3 regions of the Janthinobacterium foliorum genome follow, and region 1 is predicted to be linked to each of the others. Evidence: predicted binding sites of a transcription regulator. Region 1 holds the regulator's gene; each other region holds the start of a gene.
The links. The regulator sigma-54, encoded in region 1, starts transcription at its own class of promoters, with help from an activator protein. The targets are predictions, from matches to a motif close to TGGCANGNAANCTGCTTT.
Positions count from the first base shown of each region.

Region 1 (7,568 bases):
CAAGGAGTTCGCCCATGCATGGGCGAACCGTTGCGCAGGCACGCAGCAATGCTGCGTGACTTCCCTGCTACACCAACGACTCGCCATGAGTGGCGATTAATGTTGCCAAGGAGTTCGCCCATGCATGGGCGAACCGTTGCGCAGGCACGCAGCAGTGCTGCGTGAATTCCCTGCTACACCAACGACTCGCCATGAGTGGCGATTAATGTTGCCAAGGAGTTCGCCCATGCATGGGCGAGCCGTTGCGCAGAGACGCGGCAGTGCTCTGCGCACCCCATGCTGCCCCCTCGTTCGTCCAAGCAATACAACATATCGAATTGCAATAATTTGTAAAGATAATTGCCTTGGAGGCAGAGCGTCGGCCTTTATTGTATGATCGTCGTATGCATATCGTCCTTATTACCGGAATATCCGGCTCCGGCAAATCCGTCGCACTCAATGTGCTGGAAGATACCGGCTACTACTGCGTCGACAACCTCCCGCCAGGCTTGCTGCCCAGCCTGGTGCAAACCCTGCTCGATGAAGGCGCGCCGCAACTGGCCGTCGCCGTCGATGCGCGCAGCGCCGAATCGCTGGCCAATTTGCCGCACAATGTGGCGCTGCTGCGCGACCAGGGGCACGATGTCAAAGTCATGTTCCTGACGGCCACCACGCATGCGCTGGTGGCGCGTTTTTCGGAGACGCGGCGCAGCCATCCGCTGTCGCATGAATTGCGTCCGAACCAGAATCCGGCCAGCCGCCGCACCCTGATCGAGTGCATTTCGGAAGAGCGCGAACGCCTGTCGGCCATCGAACAGCTGGGCCATGTGATCGATACCTCGGAGCTGAGCGCCAACAAGCTGCGCAGCTGGATCAAGGATATCGTCGCCTCCGAGCGCGCGCCGCTGACCCTGTTCTTCGAATCGTTCGCCTTCAAGCTGGGCGTGCCGCTCGACGCCGATTTCGTCTTCGATGTAAGGGCCTTGCCCAATCCCTATTACGACCTGGCGCTGCGCCCGCTCGACGGACGCGACGCCCCCGTGATCGCCTTCCTCGATGCCCAGCCCAGCGCGCTGGAAATGCTGGCCGACATCCGCGCCTTCATCGAAAAATGGTTGCCATCATTCAAGTCCGACAACCGCAGCTACCTGACGGTGGCGCTCGGCTGCACGGGCGGCCAGCACCGGTCCGTGTACATGGCAGAACGGCTGACGCAGTATTTCAGCGCCAACGAAAGAGTCGTGCTGCGCCACCGCGAACGGGCTTAGGGCCTATCCAGGTCGCGCAGCGGGTGCGCCTGTGCCGGCCAGACGGGCGCAAAGAAGCGCGCCACCATGGCTGCGTCGACCTCGTCCAGGCTGGCGGGATTCCAGCGCGGCGCATTGTCCTTGTCGACCACCAGCGCGCGCACGCCTTCGAGCACTTCGCCATGTTCGAAATTGTGGCGCACCACAGTGCGTTCCATGCGCAGGCAATCGGCCACGCCCAGATGCGCGCCGCGCCGCAGCAGCTCCTGCGTCACCGACATCATCAGCGGCGAGCGCAAGCGCATGGCCGCCAGCGCCTTGCCGGCAAACGCGCTGTCGTCCTGCGCCAGCGAGGCCATGATGGCGGCCACGTTGCCGGCGCCGAAGTGGCGGTCCAGCGCCGTGCGCGCCGCGGCCAGCGCGGAATCGCCCGCCTGCGCCTGGAACGGGGCCGCCAGGGCCTTGATGGCGACGGGCAAGGCTTCGCCCTGCGTCGTCTCGAACAGGGCCAGCAGCGCGGGCATCTGCGCTTCAGGCAGGTACACGTCGGCCAGGCCCGTGTACAAGGCATCGGCCGCGCCGATGGTCAAACCCGTCAAGCCCAGGTACAAGCCCAGCTGGCCCGCCAGGCGGGACAGGAAATAACTGCCGCCCACGTCGGGAAACAGGCCGATATTGACTTCCGGCATGGCCATGCGCGTGCGGCCCGTCACGATGCGCAGCTGGTTGCCGGGACCGGCTTGCGCCACGCCCATGCCGCCGCCCATCACCACGCCATCCATGATGGCGATATACGGTTTTGGATAGAAATGAATTAAATGATTTAATGCATATTCTTCAGTAAAAAAATCTTCCAGCAGTGCGCTGCCGCCTTGCGGCGTAGACAAGCCCGCATCGTAAAAGAAGCGGATGTCGCCGCCCGCACACAGGGCCTTGTCGCTGCTGGAGCGGATCACCACGGCGTCTACCTGCGGATCGTCGCGCCAGGCCAGCAGGGTGGCGCTGAGGGCCCGCACCATCTCCAGCGACAGGGAATTCAAGGCTTTCGGGCGGTCCAGCACGATGTGGCCGGTACGGTTGCGGATGGCAGTCTGGACGAAGTCGCTCATGGCAGGATGGAAAGTAGTGGGCATGGCAACATTCTAGCGCCTTCGGGTGCAATATTGCGTTCCCGTGGCCCTGCCCGACGCGGGCGACGGGCGCAAAAAAGGGCGCGGTAGGCGCGCCCTTAGTTGATCACAACCGGTTGACAGTGGCAGGCCGTTTAGACGGCGGCGACTTCTTCATCCGAGTTGTCTGGCAGATGCTTGATCGCCTCTTTACCGTGCCCTTGCACTTTGGTTTTGTACTTCATCACTTGCCGGTCCAGCTTGTCGATCAGGGTATCGATCGCGGCATACAGGTCTTGCGCCAGGCTTTCCACGTAGACGGTCTTGCCGCTCAGACGCAGGTTGACTTCGGCCTTTTGACGTTTTTCTTTCTCTTTGAGGTTGTCGACGGTCAGAATCACGGCAATATCGATGACTTGATCGAAATGACGCTTCACACGCTCCAGTTTCGCTTGTACGTATTCACGGATGGCTGGTGTCACTTCAAGATGATGTCCGCTGATGGTGAGATTCATACACACTCCTAAAGATGATTCGGGTTCGTGCGGTCCATCGTATCCGGCCCGCAGAGGAACCGAAAAAAACTTACAAACACTTACGCAGACTCACTGGCGGAATTTTCAATGCTTCCCGGTATTTGGCAACAGTACGTCGCGCAATCACCATGCCTTGTTCCCCCAGCATGTCCGCAATCTTACTGTCGGATAAAGGATTTTTAGGGTCTTCAGCTCCTGTCAGTTGCACGATCAATGCCCGTATCGCCGTCGATGACGCTTCGCCCCCCGCTTCGGTGGCGACATGGCTACCAAAGAAATATTTCAACTCGAACATGCCGTGCGGGGTCAGCATGTACTTTTGAGTTGTTACCCGCGAGATAGTACTCTCGTGTAAACCCAGTGTATCAGCTATTTCACGGAGCACAAGGGGACGCATGGCAACGGCCCCATGCGAGAAAAAATTCTTTTGTCGTTCTACTATCGCCTGTGCCACGCGCAGGATGGTGTCGAAGCGCTGGCGCATGTTTTTGATCAGCCACTTGGCTTCCTGCAACTGTGCGCCCATGGCCCCTTCGCCCTTGCCCTGCTTCAACAAATTGGCGTACATGGCGTTGACGCGCAGGCGCGGCATGACGTCGTTGTTCAGCGTCACCTGCCAGCCACTGCGCGCGCGCTTGACGACGACGTCGGGCACCACGTAATCGGACACGTCCGAGGCAAACACGGCGCCCGGATGCGGGTTGCACAGGCGGATCACCGTCTGCGCCTCGCGCAAGTCTTCGTCGTCGCAATCGAGGGCTTTTTTCAGCTTGTTGAAATCGCGCTGGGCAAACCAGGCCAGGTGTTTTTCCACGATGACGAGGGCCATGCGGCGCGTCACCATGGCGATGTGCGGCAAACGCCTGATCTGCAGCGCCAGGCACTCGGACGCGTTGCGCGCGCCCACGCCGGGCGGGTCGAAGCTTTGCAGCAGGGACAAGGCCGTGCGCAGCTCGTCGGCATCGATCTCCAGCTCTTCCGGCAGGCGCGCCAGGATGTCGTCGAGCGGCTCTTCCAGGTAGCCATTGTCGTCGAGCGCATCGATGATCAGTTCGACGAGCGCGCGGTCGCGCAATTCCAGCACCGTCACGCGCATCTGTTCCATCAGGTGCTCGCGCAGGGTGCAGTGGTGGGCTTCCAGCTGCGGACGCGAATCCTCGTCGTCGGGCGCCTTGCCGCGGCTCGCCTCGCTCCAGTCGCTGTCGGCGCCATCCATGGCGGCCGGGGCGTCGCCGCCCTCGCCGTCAAACGTCTCGGCTTCGGCCGGCGCCACCGGCGCGTCCTGGCCCGGCGGCTGGGGCGGCGCTTCGGCCGGTGCCGCCGTGGAACTGAGGGCGCCATCGGAAAGCAGCCGCAGCGAACGGTCGAGCGGATCGTCGAGCCGTTCGAGCAGGGGATTGTCCGTCAACAGTTGCTCGAGTTCCTGGTGCAATTCCAGGGTAGACAATTGCAACAGGCGTATCGATTGCTGCAACTGAGGCGTCAGTGCCAGGTGCTGCGAGGTGCGCAGCTGCAATGATTGTTTCATTGGCTCACATACGGAAGTGTTCGCCCAGATAGACCCGGCGTACCGACTCGTTCGCGATGATGTCGTCGGGGCGTCCCGACGCCAGCACCGAGCCCTGGTTGATGATGTAGGCACGGTCGCAGATACCCAGCGTCTCGCGCACATTATGATCGGTGATCAGCACGCCGATATTGCGCTCCTTCAAGAAGCGCACGATGCGCTGGATCTCGATCACGGCAATCGGATCGACGCCGGCGAACGGTTCGTCGAGCAGCACGAAGCGCGGGTCGGTGGCCAGCGCGCGGGCGATTTCCACGCGGCGGCGTTCGCCACCGGACAGGGACAGCGCCTGGTTCTCGCGCAGCTTTTCAATCTGCAAGTCGGCCAGCAGCTTGTCCAGGCGCTCTTCGATCTCGGCCTTCTTCAGGGGACGCCCTTCGACGGTCTGGATTTCCAGCACGGCGCGGATATTGTCTTCCACCGTCAGCTTGCGGAACACGGACGCTTCCTGCGGCAGGTAGGACAGGCCCATCTGCGCGCGGCGGTGGATCGGCAGGCTGGAAATGTCCACGCCGCTGATATCGATGGTGCCGCCGTCGGACGGCACCAGGCCGACGATCATGTAGAACGAGGTGGTCTTGCCGGCGCCGTTGGGGCCCAGCAGGCCCACCACTTCGCCGCATTCGACTTGCAGCGACACATCATGCACGACTTGCCGCTTGCCATAGGTTTTCTGCAGCCCGCGAACGATCAGGGTGCTGCCGCAACGTGTATTTTCCATTATTTCTTTCCTGGCGCAGGCGTCGCTGGCGCCTTCTCCGCCGCTGGGGCCTTGGTCTTCGGCTGGATCACCATGCGCACGCTGCCGGCGCCCGGGGTGCTGGTGCCGCTGTCGGAGTTTTCCATCGTAAACACTTCCTTGCGGCTGTCATACGAAATGAAGGCGCCGTTGGCCACGTCCGTCGGTTTCGTGCCTTCCAGGCGCGTCAGCTTGGCCTTGGAAAACAGTTTCACCACTTCCGTCTTGTTGTCGTATTCCACGCGCTCCGCTTCGCCTTCCACCCACAGGTCGCCCGCGCCATCGCGCTTCTGGCGGAACGTGGCCAGCTTGCCCGGATCGGCCCAGAAGGTGATGAACTGGTAGCCCTGCGGATCTTCCGTGATCAGGGCCCGGCCCGCCTTCATGGTCAAGGTGCCTTTCACCAGCACCACGTCGCCCGTCAGGGTGCGCGTCTGCTTGACGTCATCGACCTGGCCGCGCTGGGCCGTGATGACGGCTTCCTTCTCGGAATCGGCCTTTTCGGCATGCGCCGTGCCCATGACGGCCAGCGAAAATAGGGTCAGCAGCAAGATGTTTTTCATATTATGGTTTCCTTGTTTCATTCTGTCATTTGGCCGCGGCACCTGGCCGTGGTTTCGGCGGCAGCACGATGCGCAGGGCATTGTGCACTTCCACCACGCCGGTCGCGTTATTCGCCTTCATGCCCACGCCATGGATGCGCGAGGCGCCCGTCAGGATGTCGACAGGGACATCCGTTTCCATCCGTTCTTCATCCGGGTATACCGTCAGCGCTTCCGTCTTCAGGGTCAGGTTCTGCGCCTTCGGACTGGCCACGCGGTCGACCACGACCTGGCGGTGCAGCTGCAGCCGGGTATTGTTCTGGTCGATATGCGCCAGTTCCGCGTTCATGTTCATCGGCGGCATGTCGGGCGTCAGCTTGCGCACGAACGGCTGGTCGATATCGGACGAATCGTCAAGCGGGTAATGCGTGAGCTTGGTGCCCGACACGATATAGCTGGGCTTGCCCGTCAAGTCCATGCGCACCAGGCTGAAATTGGTAATGAAATAGTCGGGCTCGTTCACACTCTTGCTGGCATTGATATCCTGGGCATTCTTGTTCATCACCTCGAGCAGCCAAAAGCTGCCCAGCGCGACGACAACCGCGCCCAGCACGGTAAAGATGATGCGCCAGCGATGGGCGCCTCCTGGCTTTTGCATAGTGCTTCACTCTCTCCAATGACACTGGCGGCAAGGCGCGCGCCTCACTCCAGGAACGGCGCCATGACGCGCGCATAGTTGTCCTGGGCGCGCAGCAGGAATTCGCAGATCTCGCGCGCCGCGCCACGCCCGCCGCCGGCCTGCGTCACGTAATGCGCCATGGCCTGCACTTCCGGCCGCCCGCCGGGCACGCTCACGGCGAAGCCGACGCGGCGCAGGATGGGGGCATCGATGACGTCGTCGCCGATATAGCCGCACTGCTCTTCCGTCAAGCCCGTCAGCGCCAGCAGTTCGCGGAACGGCGTCAGCTTGTCATGGCCGCCCTGGTGCACATGGGTAAAGCCCAGGTCTTGCGCGCGGCGCGCCGTGATGGGCGAGCGGCGCGCGCTGATGATGGCCGTCTGCACGCCCGATTCCTGCAGCAGCTTGATGCCCAGGCCATCATACACATTAAACGTTTTCATCATCTCGCCGTCCGGGCCGAAATGCAGGCTGCCATCGGTGAGCACGCCGTCGACATCAAAGATCATCAGTTTGACCTTGGCCGCGCGCGCCAGGTTGTCCGCCACGCTGTCCATCAGATCACCTTCGCTTGCGTCAGGTCATGGATATGCAGGGCGCCGACCAGCTTGCCGTCGGCATCGACCACCAGCATCTGGTTGATGCGGTACTGCTCCATCACGGCCACGGCATCGACGGCCAGGCGCTCGGGCGCAATGCTGCGCGGCTGCGCATGCATGACGTCGCGGATCGCCACTTTCGTGAAATCCTGCACGCGCTCGAACATGCGGCGCAAGTCGCCATCCGTAAACACGCCCACGGGACGGTTGTCCGCGTCGACGACGGCCGTCATGCCCATGCCCTTCTTCGTCATTTCTTCCAGCGCCTGCAGCAGCGACGCGTCCACCGGCACCTTCGGCACCTGTTCGCCGCTGCGCATGACGTCGTGCACGTGCGTCAGCAGGCGGCGGCCCAGGGCGCCGCCCGGATGCGAACGGGCAAAATCTTCTTCCTTGAAACCGCGCAAGTCCAGCAAGGCCACGGCAATCGCGTCGCCCAGGGCCAGGGTCACGGTGGTGCTGGCCGTCGGCGCCAGGTTCAGCGGACAGGCTTCTTTTTCAACAGAAATATCCAGATGCACGTCGGCCAGCTGGGCCAGGCTGGAGTTCGGCTTGCCCGTCATGGAAATCA
Region 1 covers NZ_CDXDQE010000014.1:112,950-120,517, forward strand. Annotated here, with positions in the region: gene rapZ (RNase adapter RapZ) at 384-1,247, shown strand; gene ACZ92H_RS24060 (enoyl-CoA hydratase/isomerase family protein) at 1,244-2,335, opposite strand; gene hpf (ribosome hibernation-promoting factor, HPF/YfiA family) at 2,491-2,850, opposite strand; gene ACZ92H_RS24070 (RNA polymerase factor sigma-54) at 2,921-4,399, opposite strand; gene lptB (LPS export ABC transporter ATP-binding protein) at 4,404-5,159, opposite strand; gene lptA (lipopolysaccharide transport periplasmic protein LptA) at 5,159-5,740, opposite strand; gene lptC (LPS export ABC transporter periplasmic protein LptC) at 5,766-6,377, opposite strand; gene ACZ92H_RS24090 (KdsC family phosphatase) at 6,422-6,955, opposite strand; gene ACZ92H_RS24095 (KpsF/GutQ family sugar-phosphate isomerase) at 6,955-7,568, opposite strand, start outside.

Region 2 (7,568 bases), on a different contig from region 1:
CTTCAGCTGCCGCGCCGGCAGCAGCAGGAAATACAGGCCCAGCAGATGCATGGCCAGGATCAGCACGACAGCGGCGCCTTGCGCGCTGAAGCGCCAGGTGCGGTGCGGGGAAGCGGGCTGGTCTTGGTCGAGCATGGGCAACAACATCCGGTGGGCGCAAGGCGCGATGCCATAGTGTAGCGATCCTGGCGCAAACTTGTTAATCAATCCGCAAGGTATCGCCTGGCGCGCCTTTTTCATGCGAAATCCGGTGCCTTCGTCGCGCGGTGTTGCGCGGCGCACTATTTTTTTACCATCAGTTGCACCGATCTGGACGCTTTCCGGTCGGGAGGAATATAATGATAATCATTCTCATTACTATCGAACAACTACCATGCGCAAGTTCCACCTCGCCCCTACCCCGCTCGCCCTGGCCGCCTTCCTGCTGGCCAGCACCGCTGCCCATGCGCAAAGCACCTCTGCCACGGCTGCCGATGACGCTCAAACCATGCCGACGGTCGTCGTGAATGCCTCGGCCGACGCGTCGGCGGAAGGCTTGTCGAAAGCCTATGCGGGCGGACAAGTGGCGCGCGGCGGGCGCATGGGCATCCTCGGCTCCGTGGACATGATGGATACGCCGTTCGGCAATACCAGTTACACGCAGCAATTCATCGCCGACCAGCAGGCGCGCAGCGTGGGCGACTTGCTGCAAAGCGATGCGGCCGTGCGCATGTCGCGCGGCTACGGCAATTTCCAGGAAGTGTATGTGATCCGCGGCTTCGCCCTCGACTCGGACGACGTGGCGTATAACGGCCTGTACGGCGTGCTGCCCCGCCAGTACGTCTCGCCGGAATTGCTGGAACGCGTGGAAGTCTTCCGTGGCGCCAGCGCCTTCCTGAATGGCGCGGCGCCTGGCGGCAGCGGCATCGGCGGCGCCATCAACCTGATGCCCAAGCGCGCCGGCAACACGCCGCTGACGGAACTGACGCTGGGCGTGGAATCGGGCGGCCATGCCTATGCGGCCATCGACGTGGCCCGCCGCTTCGGCGAGAACAAGGAATTCGGCGTGCGCGTGAATGCCGCCAAGCGCCAGGGAGAGACCAGCATCGAGCGCGAAGACCACGACGTGGGCATGCTGGCCGTGGGCCTCGACTATCGCGGCCGCAACTTCCGCCTGTCGGCCGATGCCGGCTACCAGAACTTCGATTTGACGGCGCCACGCCCATCCGTCAACATCGGCCGCGTGGCAAGCTTGCCCGGCGCGCCGGACGCATCGAAGAATTTCGCCCAGCCATGGAGCTTCTCGAAGGAACACGATGTCTTTGGCACGGCGCGCGCCGAAGTCGACCTGGCCAAGGATGTGGTGGCGTGGGCCGCGTTTGGCAGCCGCTCGACGAAGGAATCGAACAGCCTGGCCGAACCGGCGTTGACGTCAAGCAATGGCGACGCCAGCGTGTACCGTTTCGACAATGGCCGCAAGCAGGAAATCCGCACGGGCGAACTGGGTGTTCGCGGCAAACTCAGCACGGGCGCCGTCCGGCACACCCTGGTGGCGAGCTGGTCCGGCCACTGGAATGAAGCGAAGAATGCCTACGCCATCAGCGATTACGCGGGCTTGCCGACGAATATCTACCGCCCCGTCGATGTGGCCATGCCGCCTACCCTGGCAGCGAACTCGGGCGGCGTGATGAGTGATCCCCGCCTCACGCAACGCACCATCCTCAGCAGCTTTGCCGTGGCCGACACCATGGCTTTCCTCGACGACAGCCTGCTGCTGACGGTGGGCGCGCGCCGCCAGCAGATCAAGGATACGGGCTATGCCTACGGCACGGCCGTGCAGTCCGGCCCCACCTATGACAAGAGCGCCACCACGCCCGTGGCCGGCATTGTCTACAAGGCCAGCAAGCAGGTCTCGCTGTACGCCAACTACATCGAGGCGCTGGTCAAGGGCCCCGTGGCCAGCGGCACCTATTTCGACGGCACGACGGACCAGCTGGTGAGCAACCATGGCGAAGTCTTTGCGCCGTACAAGTCCAAGCAAAAGGAGATCGGCGTCAAGTATGACGCTGGCAAGCTGGGCATGAGCGCCGCCCTGTTCTCGACGGCCAAGCCCTTGCCGGCCATCGTCGGCACGCGCGCCACCCTGTCGGGCGAGCAGCGCAACGAGGGCCTGGAACTGTCCGTCTTCGGCACGCCGGTGGCGGGCGTGCGCCTGCTGGGCGGCCTGACCTGGCTCGACACGGAGCAGCGCAACACGGACAAGCCGCTCAATAACGGCAAGCACGCCATCGGCGCACCTAAAATGCAGGCGAGCGTGGGCGGCGAATGGGACGTGCCGGGCGCGCCGGGCCTGAGCCTGAACGCGCGCGCCGTGTATACCTCGACGCAATACGCGGACTTGGCCAACACCAAGCAGTTGCCGTCCTGGACCCGCGTGGACATCGGCGCCCGCTACCTGACGCAGCTGGCAGGCCACGACGTGACCTTGCGCGCGCGCATCGACAACGTTGCCGACCGCAGCTACTGGGCCTCGGCCGTGTCCTCGTTCGATTCGGGCAGCCTGGTGCTGGCCGCGCCGCGCACCGTCGTCGTTTCCGGCAGCGTGGCGTTCTAAGGGGCCAGTTGCCGCATTTCCAGGAAAGGCTGCCTTCGGGCAGCTTTTTTTTCGCGTGCGCGCCTGTGCCGCAACGCAGGCTTGGGCGACAATGCCCGCATGAGATTCCCTGCCCTGCTCCTGTTACTCGCCATGTCGCTGCCCGCCGCTGCCCAGCTGCAAGCGCCCTGCCCCTACGCCGCCTGGAAAAGCGGCTTCCAGGGCGATGCACGGGCGCAAGCCACCTGCCTGTTGCGGCCCGTGCAACGCTATGCCCGCCTGGGCGCCAGCGCGCCCTTGCCGGACTTTCTCGACAGCCACATCGGCCGGCGCATGGCCATCGCGCCCGCCGCCCTGCGCGCGTACCTGGCGGCGCGCGGCATCCGCGAGGCCGACGTGGGCGGCGCCGTCGATGCGCCCCTGTCGCGTGCCGTGGGCCGCCTGGTAGCGCCCGTCGCACGCTACTTTGTCATCCACGACACCAGCTATCCGAATTTCCTGGCAGAACCCATTCCCGCCCACATCAACGACGCCAGCTGGGATTTCAACGACTTTACGCTGCGCAATCCCGCGCTGGGCGGCGGGCCGAAAGGCCATGTCTACGTCAACCGCCTGGGCGGCTCCCTGCAGGTGCGCGACTTTGGCACGGCCAGCTACGCCAGCAAGCTGGAAAAGGACAAGCCGTCGTGGACGGGGCTGTTCCTGCACGTGGAACTGGTGCAGCCGCGCAACTCCGTCCCGGGCGGCGGCAAGGGCAACGATGGCCTGGCGCCCGATCCCGGTTTTACGCCGGCGCAATATGAACGGCTGGCCCTGCTGTACCTGGCCGCCGGCGTGCGCAAGGGAACGTGGCTGATTCCCGCCTTCCACGCCGTGCTCGATACGGGCTTTGCGAATGGTCATGACGATCCACAGAACTTCTCACTGCAGGATTGGTCGCAGGCGCTGGCCCGCCTGCACGGCGTGTTACAGCAAGGCGACAGCGTGCCGTAAAGCGCGCATGCGGGCGTTTCCCTGGCCGCGGAATTGGCGCATACTATCGAAAGCATAGCCATTCCTGCAAGGAGTTCAGATGAAACTTGCCACGGATCATCAGGCAGATCGGCAGGCGCGCCCCCACCGTCCGCTGGCGCGCGCCCAGCGCCTCTTCGCCATGCGCGATGCGGTATTGACGGCCTGGGAACAGCGCGTGCGCGCCAGTGTGCGGGGCGCGGACCAGCTGCTCACGCCCATCCTCATCAATACCCTGCCCGCCTTCTTCGATAACCTGGCCGAAGCCCTGACGCCCGGCCACCCGCGCGAGAACGCCACCAGCGACAGCAACGTGCCCGCCGTGCATGGCAACGAGCGGGCGCGCATGACCAATTACGGGCCGGAACAGGTAATCCAGGAGTACCAGATCTTCCGCGACTGCTTCGCCGCCGTCGCGCACGAATCGCACATCACCCTGCACAGCAAGGACTGGCGCATCATCAATGCCTCGATCGACATGGGCATCCGCGAATCGATCCGCGAATTTACTTCCATGCATGAAGGTTTCCGCCGCCGCATCGCGGCCGGCCTGTCGCACGACATGCGCAATCCGCTGGCCGTCATCAGCACCAGCGCCCTGCTGCTGCTGCGGCAAACGGAGCCGGACAAGGTGGCGGCGCTGGCGCAGAAGATCGCCGACCACGGCAAGCGCCTCGACAGCATGATCGAGGAGCTGCTCGACACGCTCAGCTACCACCGGGGCCAGCAGCTGCCGCTGGCCCTGAGCCAGTTCGATATCCTGCCGCTGGCGCACGCCGTGGCCAGCCAGGTCAACCTGCAGCATCCGGGCAAATGCATCGTCAGCGGGCAATCCGTCACGGGCTGGTGGTGCGAGAATTCGTTGCGCCGGGCGCTGGAAAACCTGCTCGGCAATGCCATCAAGTATGGCGATGACGAACCCATCAGCGTTGTCGTGGAAGCTACGCACGAGCGCATGATCGTCAACGTGCACAACGGCGGGCGGCCCATTTCGCCGGAACAGAGCGCGCGCATTTTCGACTACCTGCGCCGCGAAAACCTGGGCCCCGCGCCCGGCTGGGGCATCGGCCTGCCCTACGTGCAAAACGTGGCGGAAAGCCACGGCGGCAGCATCGCCGTCGACAGCTCGCCGGAAACGGGTACCAGCTTCATCTTCGACTTGCCCGTCGATTGCCGTCCCTTCGTCCAGCCTGCCGACGTCCCCAAGAGTGCCTCGTAACGCACCAATACGGTGCGGATGACGGATTTACGCCACAAAAGTGGTCATTTTTTACACATTTTCAGGTGCGTGGCACTGGCATGATTTCTGCTGAGCTATAGTCAGATACGGCTCAAGGGGAAATCTCAACATGGCAAATTTTTTCAATGAAATGACTGCAGATGACGTGGGATCGGACAGCAAGGTACGTGAACACTATCGTGAATTCGACAATTGGCTGGCGCAGCAATCCCCCGACACCATCGCCCGCAAGCGGGCCGAAGCCGACCTGACGTTCCGCCGGGTCGGCATCACCTTTGCCGTCTACGGTGACGATGCCGGCACGGAACGCCTGATTCCCTTCGATACCATCCCCCGCATCATCCCCGCCGCCGAGTGGACGCAGATGCAAACGGGTCTCGTGCAGCGCGTGCAAGCCTTGAACATGTTCATCCATGATATTTATCATGAGCAAAACATCATCAAGGCGGGCATCATTCCTGCCGAGCAAATCTACAAGAACGCGCAGTACCGCCCGGAAATGCAGGGCATCGCCGTCGCCTCGGACATTTATGCCCACATCGCCGGCGTGGATATCGTGCGCGCCGGCCAGGGCGAATTCTATGTGCTGGAAGACAATTTACGGGTGCCGTCCGGCGTGTCCTACATGCTGGAAGACCGCAAGATGATGATGCGCCTGTTCCCGGAACTGTTTGCGCGCAACCGCATCGCCCCCGTCGACCACTATCCGGACATGCTGCTCGACAACCTGCGTTCCGTCGCGCCCATGGGCGTCGACGATCCCACTGTCGTCGTCATGACCCCCGGCATGTACAACTCCGCCTACTTCGAGCACGCCTTTTTGGCCCAGCAGATGGGCGTGGAACTGGTGGAAGGCAAGGATCTGTTCGTCAACGACAATTCCGTGTACATGCGCACCACGCGGGGACCGAAGCGCGTGGACGTGATCTACCGCAGGGTCGACGACGATTTCCTCGACCCGCTGGCCTTCCGCTCGGACTCGTCCCTGGGCGTGCCGGGCCTGCTGTCCGTCTACCGCGCCGGCCGGGTGACGCTGGCGAACGCCATCGGCACGGGCGTGGCGGACGACAAGTCGATCTATCCTTTCGTGCCCGACATGATCAAGTTTTACCTGTCGCAGGAACCGGTCTTGAACAACGTGCCGACGTACCAGTGCCGCAAGAGCGCCGACCTGTCCTACGTGCTGGCCAATTTGCCCAAGCTCGTGGTGAAGGAAGTGCACGGCGCGGGCGGCTACGGCATGCTGGTGGGGCCGGCGTCCAGCCTGGCGCAGATCGAGGACTTCCGCCAGCGCCTGCTGGCCAATCCGGGCGGCTACATCGCCCAGCCGACCCTCGCCCTGTCCGCCTGCCCCACCTACGTTGACGCCGGCATCGCGCCGCGCCACATCGATCTGCGCCCGTTCGTGCTGTCCGGCAAGACGATTTCCATGGTGCCCGGCGGCCTGACCCGCGTGGCCCTGGGCGAAGGCTCGCTGGTGGTCAATTCCTCGCAGGGCGGCGGCACCAAGGATACGTGGGTGCTGGAACCCGCCGTTGCGGAAGAAAAAGCAAACTATCAGGCAGGAGAGAAAACATGCTGAGCCGCACCGCCGATCATTTGTTCTGGATGGCCCGCTACACGGAACGGGCCGAAAACACGGCGCGCATGCTGGACGTCAACATGCAGACGTCGATGCTGCCGCAGTCCGAGCAGGACGCGGAACAGGGCTGGCGCGCCACCCTGGGCATTTCCGAGCTGCAAAGCGCGTACGACCACAAATATGGCCGTTTTCATACGCGCGACGTGCTCGACTTCATGGTGCGCGACCCGAACAACCCATCTTCCATCCTCGCCTGCCTGACGGGGGCGCGCGAAAACGCCCGCGCCGTGCGGGGCACCCTGACGACGGAAGTATGGGAAATCCAGAACGCCACCTGGCTCGACATGCAGAAGCGCCTGAAGAGCAATCTGCTGGAAACGGACCCCAGCGCCTTCTTCGAATGGGTGAAATACCGCTCGCACCTGTCGCGCGGCGTGACCCTGGGCACCATGCTGAAGGACGAAGCCATCCATTTCATCCGCCTGGGCACCTTCCTGGAACGGGCCGACAATACGGCGCGCATCCTCGACGTGAAATTCCACGGCGCGCGCGACACGTCGAAAGACATCACCCAGCGCGACTTTTACTACTGGGCGGCCCTGCTGCGCTCCGTCTCTGGCTTCGAAATCTACCGCAAGGTCTACCGCGACGTCATCACCCCGGCGCGCGTGGCGGAATTGCTGATGCTGCGCGGCGACATGCCCAGGTCGCTCTTGGCCTGCATGGATGACGTGGTGGAAAATTTAAAACATATCCGCAACGACGTGTCCGCCGATACGGAGCGCTTCGCCGGCAAGCTGCATGCGGAGCTGAAATTCGGCCACATCGACGACATCATGAAGGCGGGACTGCACCTGACCCTGACGGAGTTTCTGGAAAACATCTATGACCTGGGCAACCGGGTCAGCCGCGACTTCCTCGTTCCCTTGGCGGCCTGATGCAGCTCACCATCCGCCACGAAACCCATTACGCCTACAGCGCGCCGCTGGCCTACACCATCCAGCAGCTGCACCTGACGCCGCGCATCGAGCCGCAGCAGCGGGCCCTGTCCTGGCAGATCGCCACGCCGGGCCAGTGCCACGCCTACACGGATGCCTACGGCAACCTGTCGCACATGCTGACCATCAATGGCAGCCATCACTCCCTGAGCCTGGTGGCGCATG
Region 2 covers NZ_CDXDQE010000008.1:147,221-154,788, reverse strand. Annotated here, with positions in the region: gene ACZ92H_RS17380 (hypothetical protein) at 1-135, opposite strand, end outside; gene ACZ92H_RS17375 (TonB-dependent receptor) at 374-2,593, shown strand; gene ACZ92H_RS17370 (hypothetical protein) at 2,693-3,565, shown strand; gene ACZ92H_RS17365 (sensor histidine kinase) at 3,645-4,802, shown strand; gene ACZ92H_RS17360 (circularly permuted type 2 ATP-grasp protein) at 4,933-6,405, shown strand; gene ACZ92H_RS17355 (alpha-E domain-containing protein) at 6,399-7,343, shown strand; gene ACZ92H_RS17350 (transglutaminase family protein) at 7,343-7,568, shown strand, end outside.
Region 2: a site for sigma-54 is predicted at 4,879-4,896, ahead of ACZ92H_RS17360 (circularly permuted type 2 ATP-grasp protein). Genes of this name have one in related genera too.

Region 3 (7,568 bases), on a different contig from region 1:
CCAGGTACCCGTGATCTTTCTCTCGGCCCAGTACGATACGGACGACAAGGTGCGCGGCTTTGCGCTGGGCGCCGTCGACTTCATCGCCAAGCCGTTCCAGGCCGAGGAAATCCTTGCCCGCACCGACGCCCACGTGCGCCTGGCGCGGGCGCAGCTGCAACTGGCGCAGGAACGCGCCAACCTGGAGCGGCGCGTGGCCGAACGCACGGCGGAACTGGAGCAGGTGGCCAGCACGCTGGCGCGCGAAGTGCAGATCCGCCGCGCCAACGAGGAATTGCTGCGGCTGTCGGGCCAGGTCTTCGAGGCCACGCAGGACGCCATCCTGATCACCGATCCGGCCGGCGTCATCGTCACGGCCAATCCCGCGTTTACCCGCATCACCGGCTACGCGGCGCAGGAAGTGGTGGGCACCGACATCATGCGCCTGCACGCGGAATACACGGGCGAAGCGGTGCTGCTGGCCCTGCGCCAGGGCTTGCGCAGCAGCGGCTGCTGGTCGGGCGAGGTGCAGACGCGACGCAAGAGCGGCGACACCTATCCCTGTTTGCTCAGCGCCTCCACCGTGCACGGCCCGGACGGCGCCGTCGTCAACTACGTGGGCGTCTTCCTCGACATCAGCGAGCGCAAGGCCGAGCAGCACCTGATCGATTTCCTCTCCTACCACGACGCCTTGACGGGCCTGCCCAACCGCGTGCTGATGCGCGAGCGCTTCGAACACGCGCGCGCGAACGCCGCGCGCGATGGCCAGCAGGTGGTGCTGATGTGCCTGGACCTGGACCGCTTCAAGAACATCAACGATTCGCACGGCCAGGCCGTCGGCGACAAGGCCCTGCAGGTGGTGGCGCGTTTCCTTTCCGGCTGCGTGCGCGAGGGCGACACGGTGGCACGCCAGGGCGGCGACGAGTTCCAGATCCTGCTGCAGGACGATGCCCTGCTGGGGCGCACCCTGGCGCTGGCGCAAACCATCCTGGCCGGCCTGCGCGAGGAGCTCAGCGTCGATGGCGAACGCCTGGCGCTGACCACCAGCATCGGCATCGCCATGTGCCCGGCCGACGGCGACAGCCTCGATGACGTGCTGCGCCACGCCGACACGGCCCTGGTGCGCGCCAAGGAAATGGGGCGCGACCACTACGCCTTCTTCACCGAGCGCATGGGCAGCGACATCCGCGCCCGCCTGGCCATGCAGCAGCAGCTGCGCGGGGCCATCGGCCGCGATGAATTCGAGGTGCATTACCAGCCGCAGATGTGCTTGCGCACGGGCACCATGCTGGGCGCCGAAGCCCTGCTGCGCTGGGACAATCCCGTGCTGGGCAAGGTGCCGCCAGGCCTGTTCATCGCCCTGGCCGAGGAGTACGGCTCCATCACGGCCATCGGCGAGTGGGTGCTGGAAAGCGTCTGCGCGCAGATCCGCGCCTGGCACGATGCGGGCCTGGGCAGCATCAAGGTGGCCGTCAACCTGTCCGGCAAGCAGTTCGCGCAGGACCGCACGGTGCCGTTCGTCGAGGCGGCCCTGCGCAAGTACGGCATCGCGCCCGCCTGCCTGGGCATCGAGATCACGGAAAGCACCGTGATGGGCGATCCGGACAAGGCGGTGGCGGCCCTGACGCGCCTGAAGGATATCGGCGTGGGCATTTCGCTCGACGACTTCGGCACCGGCTACTCCAGCCTGGGCTACCTGAAGCGCTTCCCCATCGACGTGCTGAAAATCGACAAATCCTTCGTCGATGATGTCACCACCAGCAGCAGCGACGCGGCCATCGCCCGCTCCGTCATCTCGCTGGCGCACAACCTGGACATGCGCGTCATCGCCGAAGGAGTGGAAACGCGCTCGCAGGTGGATTTTCTGACGGAGCACGGCTGCGACGAGATGCAGGGCTATTACTTCAGCCGGCCATTGCCGGCGCAGGCCTTTACGGCGCTGCTGCGCGAAAAAAGGATGCTGGCGCTGGCGTGAGCAGGTATGCTGGCTCTTTTTTCTCTTGGGCAAGTATTCCGTGAAAAGACTGATCCCCGCGCTGCTGGGCGCATGCATGCTGTTCGGCGGCGCTGCCGCGGCAGCCACCGACACCGTGCCGCCTGCGGGCGCCGCTGGCCAGTTCCTGCAGATTTATGGCGCCGAATGGCAATGGCGCCAGGAGCAGAAGCTGGACGCCGGCCTGCCACGCGTGGACGCGGCCACGCAGGAAAAGCGCCGCGACTACTGGGCGCGCGTGCTGGCGCAGCTCGATGCGCTCGATTCCGCCAGCCTGGCGGGCGACGATGGCGTCAACTTCGCCGTCTACCGCGCGCAGGTGGCGGCCTTGCTGGCGGCGCAGCAGTTCCGCGAGTATGAGCGCCCCCTCAATGCCGATACGGCTTTCTGGAATGACCTGGCATATGCTGCCCGCAAGCCGCTGCGCACCAGCGCCGACTACCGCGCCTACATCGCGCAGCTCAATGACGTGCCGCGCTATTTCAGCGAGCAGATGGAAAATATGCGCGCCGGCCTGCGGCGCGGTTTCACGCCGCCGCGCGTGACGCTGGCGGGGCGCGAGCAGGCGCTGGCCGACGTGGCCAACGCGGCCGATGCGCGGGCGACCCTGTATTACCAGCCCTTGCGGCAGCTGCCGGCCAGCATGCCGGCGCAGGAACAATCGGCCTTGCGCGCCGCCGCCGTGCAAGCCATCCGCGACGCCGTCATGCCGGCGTTCGGCGAGCTGCTGGCCTTCATGCGCGACGTGTATATTCCCGGCGCGGCCATGACCCTGGCTGCCGAACGCCTGCCCGACGGCAAGGCGTACTACCAGTCGAAGATCACGGAATTTACCACCACGGACATGAGCGCGGCGCAGATCCACGCCATCGGCCTGCGCGAGATGGAGAAGATCCGCGCCGAGATGGGCGCCACCATCGCGCAGACGGGCTTCAAGGGCGACTTTGCCGCCTTCCTGCAATTCTTGCGCAGCGATCCGCAATTCTATGCGCGCACGCCGCAAGAGCTGCTGATGCGCTCAGCCTGGGTGGCCAAGAAGTTCGATGCCAAGGCGGCGCAGTATTTCGGCTACCTGCCACGCCAGCGCTTTGCCATCATCCCCGTGCCGGACGAGCAGGCGCCCCATTACACGTCGGGCCGCGGCGGGCCGGGCGTCTACCTGGTCAATACCTATGATTTGCCATCGCGGCCCCTGTACAGCATGCCGGCGCTGACCCTGCACGAATCGGCGCCTGGCCGCGCCTTCCAGATGCCCGTGGCGTTGGAGCAGAAGGGCCGGCCGGCCTTCCGCCGCGCCTACATCTCCGCGTATGGCGAAGGCTGGGCACTGTACTGCGAGCGCCTGGGCGCCGAGATGGGCATCTACGAGAATGCCTATGAAACCTTCGGCATGCTCAGTTACCAGGCCTGGCGCGCCGCGCGCCTGGTGGTCGACACGGGCATCCACGCGCAGGACTGGACGCGCGCGCAGGCGCAGGCCTATCTGCACGAGAACACGGCCTTGTCCGCGCATGAAATCGAGACGGAGGTGGACCGCTATATCTCCTGGCCGGGCCAGGCGCTGTCCTACTACCTGGGCGAGATGGCCATCCTCGATGGCCGCCGCAAGGCGGAAATGGCGCTGGGCGAGCACTTCGACATCCGCGCCTTCCACGACATGGTGCTGGAAATGGGGTCGGTGCCGCTGCCCGTGCTGGAACGGCGCATCGACGGCTTCATCGCCGACGGCGGCAAGAGCCCGTACCTGGCGGCACCGTGACTGCCTAGCATGCGCCGGGCGTGGCGGGCGCACCACGGTGGTGCGCCCGCCATTTCACGGTGCACGATTCTCACTTTTTCCTTCCTGGACAGCGCGCCGCGCCGCCAATTGCCGGCCCCCGTCGTAACTGGCACATTTTCTGCTTTGTTGATCGTTATTTACACGATTGCAGTGCATGCCAGACCGCCCCCATTTCGCCACGCCTTCTGACGCCAGCGCCCACAGCGCCTGGCAGGCGCATCTGCGCCTGGGCTTTGCGCTGCACGATGGCGTCAGCCGCCTCGTCGAGCGCACGCACAGCGGTCCCCTGCGCGTGCAAAAGCCCCTGTATCCGGAAGGCGATGGCGTCTGCCACGCCATCATCATCCATCCGCCCGGCGGCGTGGTGGGCGGCGACCAGCTGGCCGTCGACGCCACCGTCGGCGATGGCGCGCACGCGTTCCTCACCTCGCCGGGCGCGGCCAAATGGTACCGCGCCAACGGCCACGTCTCGGGCCAGCGCATCGCGCTGCGCGCAGGCAGCGGCGCGGCCATCGAGTGGCTGCCGCAGGAGAGCATCTTCTTCGACCAGGCCTGCGTGCGCCTGCGCCACACGGTGGAACTGGCGCCGGACGCCAGCTACATCGGCTGCGACATCGTCTGCCTGGGCCGCAGCGCCTCGGGCGAAGTGTTCAATAGCGGCAGCATCAGCCAGCAGGTGCAGATCCGCCGCGGCGGCAAGCTGCTGTGGTGGGAGCAGGGCGTGCTGGCGGCCGGCGGCGCGCTGATGGCCAGCCCGCTGGGCCTGGCGGGCCACACGGTGTGCGCCACCCTGATCGCCGTCGGCATGCCCATTGCGCCGGCCGTGCTGGCGGCCGTGCGCGGGATCGCCGTGCCGGCCGGCGCCGCATTTGGCGCCACGCAGATGAAATCGCTGGTGGTGGTGCGCCTGCTGTGCGCCGACAGCGAGGCGGCGCGCCGCATCATGCTGGCCGCCTGGCAGCTGCTGCGCCCCGCCATGCTGGGGCGCGACGCGGTTGTTCCGCGCAGCTGGAATACCTGACATCACAAGGAAAGACATGGACCTGACTCCCCGCGAAAAAGACAAGCTGCTCATTTTTACCGCCGCGCTGCTGGCCGAACGGCGCCTGGCGCGCGGCCTGAAGCTGAACTACCCGGAAGCGGTGGCCCTGATCAGCGCGGCCATCATGGAAGGGGCGCGCGACGGCAAGTCGGTGGCGCAGCTGATGTCGGACGGCACGAAGATCCTTTCGCGCGGCGACGTCATGGACGGCATCGCCGAGATGATCCCCGACATCCAGGTGGAAGCGACCTTCCCCGACGGCAGCAAGCTGGTGACCGTGCATCATCCGATACCGTAGTTTTCATTGCATGGCAGGGCGCCATCCGCGCCGTGCCTGTGTCGCGCCGGCGATCCGCCGGCCAGTGTAGGGCGCATAGACGAAGGAAACCATCATGACACCAGGCGAATACAGATTGGAAGAAGGCGAAATCAGCATCAATGCGGGCCGCGCCACGGCGACCGTGGTGGTGGCGAACCGGGGCGACCGGCCGATCCAGGTGGGCTCGCATTTCCACTTTTTCGAGGTCAACCCGGCGCTGTCGTTCGAGCGCTGGCGCGCCTACGGCATGCGCCTCAATATCACGGCCGGCACCGCCGTGCGCTTTGAGCCGGGCCAGCAGCGCACCGTGGAACTGGTGGCGCTGGCGGGCGAACGCAAGGTCTTCGGCTTCAATGGCGAAGTGATGGGCGAATTGCAAGCTACGCCACCGGGAAAGGATTGAGATGGCCAGTATACCCCGCAGCGCCTATGCCGAGATGTTCGGCCCCACCAAGGGCGACCGCATCCGCCTGGCCGACACGGACCTGTTCATCGAAATCGAGCATGACTACGCCATCTACGGCGAAGAAGTGAAGTTCGGCGGCGGCAAGGTGATCCGCGACGGCATGGGCCAGTCGCAGCGCTGCGCGGCCGAGGTGATGGACACCGTCATCACGAACGCCGTGATCCTCGACCACTGGGGCATCGTGAAAGCCGACATCGGCCTGAAAAACGGGCTGATTTTCGGCATCGGCAAGGCGGGCAACCCGGATATCCAGCCCGGCGTGACCCTGGCCATCGGCGGCGCCACGGAGATCATCGCCGGCGAAGGCATGATCGTCACGGCCGGCGGCGTCGACACGCACATCCACTTCATCTGCCCGCAGCAGATCGAGGAAGCCCTGATGAGCGGCGTGACCACCATGCTGGGCGGCGGCACGGGACCGGCCGTGGGCACCGCCGCCACCACCTGCACGCCGGGACCGTGGCATTTGCACGCCATGCTGGCGGCCGCCGACGCCTTTCCCATGAACCTGGGCTTCATGGGCAAAGGCAACGTCAGCCTGCCGCTGCCGCTGGAAGAGCAGGTGCGCGCGGGCGCCATCGGCCTGAAACTGCACGAGGACTGGGGCAGCACGCCGGCCGCCATCGACAACTGCCTGAGCGTCGCGGAACGCATGGATATCCAGGTGGCGCTGCACAGCGATACCCTCAACGAGGGAGGATTCCTGGAGCACACCCTGGCCGCCTTCAAGGACCGCACCATCCACACTTTTCACACGGAAGGGGCGGGCGGCGGCCATGCGCCGGACATCATCGCCGCCGTCGGGCAGGCCAACGTGCTGCCCTCCTCGACCAACCCGACGCGCCCGTTCACCGTCAACACGCTCGACGAGCACCTGGACATGCTGATGGTGTGCCACCACCTGGACCCGGCCATTGCCGAAGACGTGGCCTTTGCCGAGTCGCGCATCCGCCGCGAAACCATCGCCGCCGAGGATATCCTGCACGACATCGGCGCCATTTCGATGATGTCGTCCGATTCGCAAGCCATGGGGCGGGTGGGCGAAGTGATCATGCGCACGTGGCAGACGGCGCACAAGATGAAGGTGCAGCGCGGCGCGCTGGCGCCCGACACGGCGCGCAGCGACAATTTCCGCGCCAAGCGCTACATCGCCAAGTACACGATCAACCCGGCCATCACGCACGGGATATCGCACGTGGTGGGCTCCATCGAGGCGGGCAAGATCGCCGACATCGTGCTGTGGAAGCCCGCCTTCTTCGGCGTCAAGCCATCGATGATTTTAAAGGGCGGCATGATCGCCGCCGCGCAGATGGGCGACCCGAATGCCTCGATTCCCACGCCGCAGCCCGTGCACTATCGCATGATGTTCGGCGCCTTTGGCGGCGGCCTGAAAAAGTCGTTTACCTTCGTCTCGCAGGCGGCTTACGACCTCGATATCGGGCATCAGCTCAAATTGAATAAATCCGTCATCGCCGTGAAAAACATGCGCGGCTTGCGCAAGCACGACATGATCCACAACAGCGCCACGCCGCATATGGAAGTGGACCCCGAAACCTACGCCGTGCGCGCCGACGGCCAGCTGCTGGTGTGCGAGGCGGCCAGCGTGCTGCCCATGGCGCAGCGCTATTTTCTATTTTAGGCAGGAGACATCATGCTCACTTTGCATACCAAACTGGCGGCGGACGATCAGCGCGCCGCCGTGGCGCAACTGGTGCTGCCCTACGACCAGCGCGAAAAATGCCGGCTGCGCGCCGTGCTGTCGAACGGCGGCGAAGTGGCCGTGTTTACCGTGCGCGGCACGGTGCTGCGCGACGGCGAGCGCATGACGGGGCCGGAAGGGCAGGTGGTGCAGATCGTCGCCGCGCGCGAGCCGACCTATCTGGTGCGCTGCCGTGACGCGCAGTCCCTGCTGCGCTGCGCTTTTCACCTGGGCAACCGCCACACGCAGGCGCAGGTGGGCGATGGCTTTCTGCGCATCCGCAAGGACCC
Region 3 covers NZ_CDXDQE010000002.1:351,036-358,603, reverse strand. Annotated here, with positions in the region: gene ACZ92H_RS06045 (EAL domain-containing response regulator) at 1-1,954, shown strand, start outside; gene ACZ92H_RS06040 (DUF885 domain-containing protein) at 1,995-3,731, shown strand; gene ACZ92H_RS06035 (urease accessory protein UreD) at 3,907-4,773, shown strand; gene ACZ92H_RS06030 (urease subunit gamma) at 4,790-5,092, shown strand; gene ACZ92H_RS06025 (urease subunit beta) at 5,187-5,516, shown strand; gene ureC (urease subunit alpha) at 5,518-7,218, shown strand; gene ureE (urease accessory protein UreE) at 7,231-7,568, shown strand, end outside.
Region 3: a site for sigma-54 is predicted at 3,860-3,877, ahead of ACZ92H_RS06035 (urease accessory protein UreD). Genes of this name have one in related genera too.